Regions from separate parts of the Ferdinandcohnia sp. SAFN-114 genome, predicted to be linked through region 2. Evidence: riboswitches for the same ligand, from Rfam matches in the RefSeq annotation. Region 2 holds a riboswitch; the other holds the start of a gene.
The links. Region 2 has a riboswitch for S-adenosylmethionine ahead of ACR65M_RS23710 (carboxymuconolactone decarboxylase family protein). Riboswitches for the same ligand answer to the same signal wherever they lie in the genome.
Positions count from the first base shown of each region.

Region 1 (3,832 bases), on a different contig from region 2:
CACTCGTTTGTGCACTCATCATCACAAGTGTATGGCCATACAATCTTTATTTTTTCATTTGTAAAATCGGATCTGTTACAGTAAATTTGCTCTTTTGGAACGAGTCCGTCAAGCAATGGCTCTACAAAAAAATCAATCCCACCGCTGACAATGTATAAGGGAATTTCCTCTTCTTTTGTAAACGCAACAAATTCCTTAAATCCTTCTCGTATTTCTGCATGGTTGAGTATATAGTCTGTAATTTCCTTACGCGATGCTGATGGTAAAAGCGCAAACATTCTACTCACTCCCAACTGTATCGGGATTGTTTGTAAGAGAACTTGGTCCTTGATCTCCTCCCATGCAGGGGGAGCAAATCTTTTCATGATGGCAATAATGTTATCAGTATTCGTGATTGTACCATCAAAATCACAGAAGATAATTGGTTTATTCATTTTTATACCTCTTTATATCCCCATAATTCAATTGCCTTTTTAAGCTCAGGGCTATTTTTTGCAAATTCAATAAGTGTCTTTCCACCTAGTACTGCATCAACTGCAGCATTAAAGGCCATTCCGCCCCCAATTGCACCATCAGGATGTCCGTGAACACCGCCACCGGCATTGATGACACTATCTTTTCCAAAATCATTGATTAGTAGTGGCACTAGGCCTGGATGGATTCCGGCTGAAGGAACAGGAAATGTTGGTTTAAATACCTCATCATTTTTTGTTAACTCTTCTGCAATTGCTAGTGTCTGTTCTCTTTCAAGCGCAACACTACCATATGGTGAAGGGAACAAGACAAGATCTGCCCCAGCATATCTAAGTAATTTTCCTAGTAATAGCTTATTAGAAAATCCGTAAAACTCAGAAGGAGTGAGTGTCCCACTTACAGCTGGATGGGCCATAATTGGTATTGAAATTTGCGGGTCTTCTGCTAAACTTTGAAGTACATCAATTCCGTAAGCAAAAACATTAAACAATAGTAGGTCAGCACCTAACTCTACTGCCTTCCTAGCTTTTTCCCTTAATTCGAATGTTCTTCCGGTTAAGTTTACAGCGTAAAGTGCCCGTTGTCCGGTTTCTTTGAACACATCTTCAAGTACCTTTTTCCCTTCAGTGATTCTTGTTTCCAAAGGTGTTAACGTGTTCTCAAAGAGTATTTCATCATCCTTGATGATATTCACACTACCGAGTGCCTGCTCACGAAGCTGATCCTTGAGATAGGCTATGTCTCTTCCAATGACCCCTTTAAAAATACTCATTACCAGCGGTCTATTATATACTCCAAGTTTTGCACGAATGCCTTCAATTCCAAATTTCGGACCAGGGAATGTGGATTTTAATTCACTAGAAAACTCCAAATCTAATAGTTTAACTTCCCCATCCAAGGAAAGCTTACCAAAGGTAGTTGTTAAAACAGCCGGTAGGTCTGCACTAAAATTAGCGCTTGGGTATGCTATTCTAATAATTCCCTTTTTTACTTGCTTTCCTAAATATTGACTTGCTCTGTTGTCTGAATCTAAATGCTCGACACTTATTACTATACCTTTATGCTTTTTAAGTTGGTTTTGTTCTATTTTTGGTAAATTTGTCCAAGAGCCGATTGTTAAGCCGAGTGCGATACCTTCAGCTTTTTTCACTAAGTTGTCCCCGGTGTCATGCACCAAATACGTAGCAATCACTTCACTCATTTTTCAACCCTCATTTCAAAATGTTCCATAAGACGAAAAAAACCTCTTCATAAGAAGAGGTTAGCAAACTAACATCTTCTTATCTCTCAGCTTAATGCTGCAAGAATTAGCACCGTGCTTACAATTTGTAAGTCGGTTGCCGGGCTTCACTGGGCTAGTCCCTCCACCTGCTCTTAATAAGAAAATAGATTCTATTATTATATTGAGCCATGTTTTAAGTAAGCTCAATCTAAATTTAATTTTTACGAAATTGAATTTAATTAGGATTATGACAGGAATTATTTTTCTTGTCAAACATTTTTTAACTTTTAAATTTTAATGGTTATTTAAACAAGTTTAGTTTTTTAATTCGATTTGCAGCTTCAACAAGTCTATTTTCGTCAGTTAAAAGACCAACACGTACATATCGATCGCCATATTCACCAAAGCCGATTCCTGGTGCTACAGCAACATGAGCTTTTTCTAGTAATAGGTCTGCAAAACTAACTGATGTGTAACCTTTAGGTACAGGTAACCATGCGAAAAATGAGCCTTCAGGTGCGTTCACATCCCATCCGATGTCTTTTAAGGCACCAATGAATGCATTCCGTCTTGATTCATATTTGTCTACTAATTCTTTTACACAGTCCTGTGACTCGGTCAGTGCGGCTGCAGCTGCTACTTGAACGGGACTGAACAAACTCACGTACATATGGTCTTGAATTAGATTTATTGCTTCAATTACACTTGGGTTTCCAACCGCAAAGCCCACTCTCCAGCCTGCCATATTATAGGTTTTTGAAAGTGTGTACATTTCAATACCGATATCTTTGGCACCTTCAACTTCCAAAAAGCTGATCGGCTTTTTCCCCTCATATCCAATCGCACCATATGCAAAATCATGTACCACACAAATATTATGTTCTTTCGAAAAAGAAATTGTATCTTCAAAAAATTCTTTCGTTGCAATAGCCCCTGTTGGGTTATTCGGGTAATTTAAGAACATTACCTTTGCTTTTTCAAGCTTTTCTGAATCAATTTCTGTGTAATCTGGTAGAAAGTAATTCTCTTCTTTCAGAGGCATATAGGCCATTTCAGCTCTTGCAAGCTCAACACCTGACCAATAGTCTGGATAACCAGGGTCAGGTACTAATGCAACATCCCCAGGATTTAATAGACATTGTGGAATCTCTACCAATCCAGCCTTTCCACCAAATAAAATCGCGATTTCTGTTTCAGGGTCAAGTTCAACACCATATTCACGTTGGTAAAATTCTGCCGCTGCCTTCTTTAAGAATGTATGGCCACGAAATGGAGAATACTTATGAAATTTAGGCTGATCGGCAGCCTTTTTAAGAGCTTCAACAATATGTTGAGGTGTTGGTTGGTCAGGATTCCCCTGACCTAAATTTATTACATCATGCCCTTGGGCAACTACATTGTTCACCTTAGCTACAAGAGAAGCAAAAAACTGTTTCGGTAATTTTTGCAGGGTTTCAGATTGTTGGAAATTTTTCATATCTACACCTTCTTCAAAATACTTGAAATACTAACCAAAAATAATATATTGTTAGAGTTAACTTGTAAAGTATTATTTTCACTGGGAGGATACCAAATGAATCTTAAAATTGCTTGTATACAGTATGATATTCAATTCGGTAAACCGCAAGAGAATTTTGCCCAAATTTCTAAAGAAATCGAAAAGACAATGAATCAGGACAAACCTGATATTATCATCCTTCCAGAGCTTTGGACGACTGGATATGATTTAACAAGATTAGATGAAATTGCAGATGAAAATGGCGATGAAACAAAAACGTTTATAAAAACCTTAGCAAAACAATACTCTGTAAATATTGTAGCAGGCTCTGTAGCCAAAAAGACGGAGCAAGGTGTGACAAATACGATGTTTGTCTTTAATCGAGACGGAGAATTGCTAAGTGAATACAGCAAACTACATTTATTCAAGCTAATGGATGAACATTTGTATTTAAAGGCCGGTGAAGCAAAAGGCGATTTCATAATTGAAAATGTACCAGCAGCTGGTGTGATTTGTTACGACATTCGCTTCCCAGAATGGATTCGTGCACATACAACAAGTGGCGCAGAAGTTTTATTCGTGGTAGCAGAATGGCCACTTCCTCGCCTTGAGCATTGGCGAACATTACTCCTTAGTCG
Region 1 is NZ_JBPFDQ010000009.1:26,772-30,603, reverse strand. Features, by position in the region: gene ACR65M_RS04525 (2-hydroxy-3-keto-5-methylthiopentenyl-1-phosphate phosphatase) at 1-434, opposite strand, end outside; gene mtnW (2,3-diketo-5-methylthiopentyl-1-phosphate enolase) at 437-1,675, opposite strand; SAM riboswitch class I at 1,752-1,858, opposite strand; gene ACR65M_RS04515 (pyridoxal phosphate-dependent aminotransferase) at 1,998-3,173, opposite strand; gene ACR65M_RS04510 (carbon-nitrogen family hydrolase) at 3,270-3,832, shown strand, end outside.
Region 1: another riboswitch for S-adenosylmethionine. It lies ahead of mtnW (2,3-diketo-5-methylthiopentyl-1-phosphate enolase); the one in region 2 lies ahead of ACR65M_RS23710 (carboxymuconolactone decarboxylase family protein).

Region 2 (3,832 bases):
CCAATCTCTTATATGGAAAAAAGGGCTATTTTAGTTAGTTATCGTAATATTACGGAACGAAAAAAAATGGAACAGGCATTGAAAGAAAGTGAGGACCGTTATCGACAATTAGTCGATTATTCCCCATTGGGTATTTTAGTCCATCAAAAAGGTGTTATCCAATATGCCAACCCTGCAGCTTTGCAATTATTAGGAATCACAGATGAAAAATTGATAGAAGGTATTCCAATATATGATATTATTCACCCGGATTTTCGACTTATCGTATCAAGAAGGATTAAGAATATTGAAGACAATGGCATTTATGAGCCAACCTTATATGAAAAATTCGTACGCATAGATGGTCAGGAGATTGATGTTGAAGTAAGTGGAATCCCAACTAAATTAAACGGTGAATCAGCTGTCCAAGTCGTGTTCTGGGATGTGACCGAGAAAAAGAAGGAAGAGGACTTAATCAGGTACCGTGCCTACCATGATACCTTAACAGATTTACCTAACCGCCTTAAATTCCATTTAGATTTAATGGAAGAGATTGAAAAGGATTCATTGTTTACCATTATGTATTTAGATTTGCATGGTCTTAAATCGGTTAACGATGAGTTTGGTCATCAAGCTGGTGATATGGTACTAATCAAAGTAACAGCCCGATTAACTGGAGTCCTTGGTTCTGTAGGTCTTGTCTATCGTATAGGTGGAGATGAATTTGCGATCGTACTTCCTGGTCGAAAAAATGATGAAGAAATAAGTGTGACTGCAAACAGTATAGCGAGGGTTATCCAGCAGCCCATCTACGTTTCAAATACGATTGCTGAAATTTCAACAAGTATTGGAGTTGTCTTCTATCCAGAACATGGAGTAGACATGGAGTTACTTTTGCGTCATGCTGATTTGGCCATGTACCACGCAAAGAAAACAAAAACCTTATATAAAATCTATGATAGATAACAAGGGGGAGTTTTTAATCTCTGTAGTTTATCATTTAGATTGTATCGAAAACGACATGTATATGTCGTTTTTCTTTGCTCATTATCTATTAAGTTCCGTTAGATATATTTTCGAAATAATTTGATATTTCAGTTGACAACCTCATGTGACTTCATGTACGCTAATATTGTTAAATATTACAAAAATAAAATACGACATCTCTTATCGAGAGTCGGGGGAGGAACCTGGTCCAGTGAACCCGCAGCAACCGTTACAAAGAATGTAACTAGGTGCTAATTCCAGCAAGCATTTGCTTGAAAGATGAGTGTGGGATACATATTGCCTCTTCCTCATCGGAAGGGGCTTTTACATTTTATTCACTGGAAATAAGGGTATTTGATTTTAAGGTGAGTAAATTAATGTGAAAAGTTGTATTTTATTTGGTGAAAAATAGCTAAGGGAGAGATTTACGATGAGTTTGTACAAAAAGGAATATTTCGGAAGACTACCAGAATTGAAAAAATATGCACCTGAAGCATTTCAATCATTTATAAAGTTTGATAGCCGAGCACTAGCTGCAGGCAAGCTTTCCGTAAAGCAAAAGGAATTGATTGCGGTTGCAGTAGCACATATTACAGGTTGTCCTTATTGCATTGATTTACATGTTGGGAATGCAAAGAAGAATGAGTCTTCTAGAGAAGAAGTAGCAGAGGCTATTTTTGTTGCAACAGCATTAAAGGCAGGTTCCGCTTTAGCACATGGTGTGAATGCACTCAATGCCTATGATGGAAATGGCGATGAAGATCTATATAAAGAGGCTTATTTTGCAAGACTAAAAGAATTTGCTGATTTAAATGGTGAGGCTTTTAAAGCATTTATTGATTTTGACACAAAATCTCTTAAGGCGAAAAACTTAACAGAAAAAGAGAAAGAGTTAATCGCGGTGGCATGTGCGCACACAACAGGTTGCGCGTATTGCATTAACCTACATACGAAAAATGCCAAAAGAGCGGGTGCTGATTTAGAAGAAATCTCAGAAGCGATTTTCGTGGCAGTAGCATTAAAAGCAGGTTCTGCTTTGGCACACAGTGTAAATGCGCTTAATGCGTATGATGAGAAGTAATTAACCATATAAAACATAATCTTTTAATAGAAGGGGAACACAAACCTAACCAAAGGTCTGTGTTCTCTTTTTATTTTCCACCTATATTTTCATGATAGACTAGGATTTGCATCTCAAAATAATAAGAAAATCTTAAGATTTGCATGCAGTGTTTGTTAAGATTTGATTGATATCCTTTCCTTATAGTAAATTCTAAGGAGTTGATAGAAATGGTGAACACCACAAGTAGGAGTGAACGTTATGAATATATTGGTTTGTGACGATGATCAAGCCATCGTCGATGCGATTGGTATTTACTTAGAGAATGAAGGCTATACGGTTTGTAAAGCTTCCAATGGACTAGAAGCAATCGAGGTCATCAAAAGTCAGGAAATCCATCTTATTATCATGGATCTGATGATGCCGAAAATGGATGGAATGAGAGCAACTATGGAAATTCGGAAAGAAAACAATATTCCTTTAATCATGCTTTCTGCAAAATCAGAGGATCATGACAAAATATTAGGCCTAAATATTGGGGCAGATGATTACATGACGAAGCCTTTTAATCCGTTGGAACTTATTGCAAGAGTTAAATCCCAACTGAGAAGATATACAACTTTCGGTGGCCTTGATACGAGAACCAATATAGTTCAGACTGGGGGATTGATTATCGATGATGAAAGTAAAACGGTCACGGTCGATGGCGAGGAAGTCCACCTTACACCCGTGCAATATAAAATTGTAAGGCTTCTGACAGAAAACGTGGGAAGAGTATTTTCAATCGAGGAGATATATGAAAAGGTATGGAACGAACCCTCCTTTAACCCGGAAAATACCGTTACCGTTCATATTCGAAAAATCAGAGAGAAAATCGAAATCAATCCGAAAGAACCAAAATATTTGAAGGTGGTGTGGGGTGTTGGATATAAAGTGGAAAAAATATAGCCACTCGATTATAACGAAAATCATTGTTTTTGTCATTGCGATCTTGTGTTTTACAGGAATAGCTCGAGCCGTTGTTGAAGTGGAGATTGTGAATGATGGGAATTTTAGCAGCGTAACCGAAGAGCATTACATAGAGAGCATGGCCTATGTAAAGGAAAGTGAAAGGTTGATTGGAGACCTCACAAGACTATTAGGGAAATATAAAAGTGAGGAACATATTTTAAGTGGCAATACCCTTACTCAGGAAGAATGGAAGCAAGCAGAAGAAGATTTATATTACACAGAGTTTCAATATTCTAGGTCTTATAATCCTGAGTTAAGTGAAGAGAAGAACTTTGATAAATTTGAAGAAGAGTATGCTGATAAGCTCGCTGAAGCAAAAAATCAGATGATCAAAGAAGATTTAAAAGAGTTTCATATGCTCATTCAAAATCTTGATGATTATGAGCCAATCTTTTATGCAAGTGATGGTACCAATGTGTTTGCAAATAGTTCGAGTACGAATAAAGAGCAGTTTGAAACGTCACCAGCATACATGATATTTGAGGAATACAAACAAGAGTTTTATCCAAAGGAAACAGAGAAAAATGAGCATTTATATCGAATTACCGAGCAAATCGATGAAATTGATATGGAAAACACCGTTATTTTTGTAGGATTTTCGAAACAATTTTTAAATGAAAAAGCACAAAAGTGGCAAGAGGTAAAAGCAGTTGCTACTACAAGTTTATATCAAATATTAGGATACTTGGCAGGATTCATTCTTTCATTTATTTATTTAGTGCTAGTAGTTGGTAGAAAATCATTTCACGATCAAGAGTTAATGATACTATGTCAAGAAAATAGACACAGATTTTT
Region 2 is NZ_JBPFDQ010000109.1:41-3,872, reverse strand. Features, by position in the region: gene ACR65M_RS23715 (PAS domain S-box protein) at 1-945, shown strand, start outside; SAM riboswitch class I at 1,144-1,252, shown strand; gene ACR65M_RS23710 (carboxymuconolactone decarboxylase family protein) at 1,397-2,047, shown strand; gene ACR65M_RS23705 (response regulator transcription factor) at 2,288-2,974, shown strand; gene ACR65M_RS23700 (hypothetical protein) at 2,946-3,832, shown strand, end outside.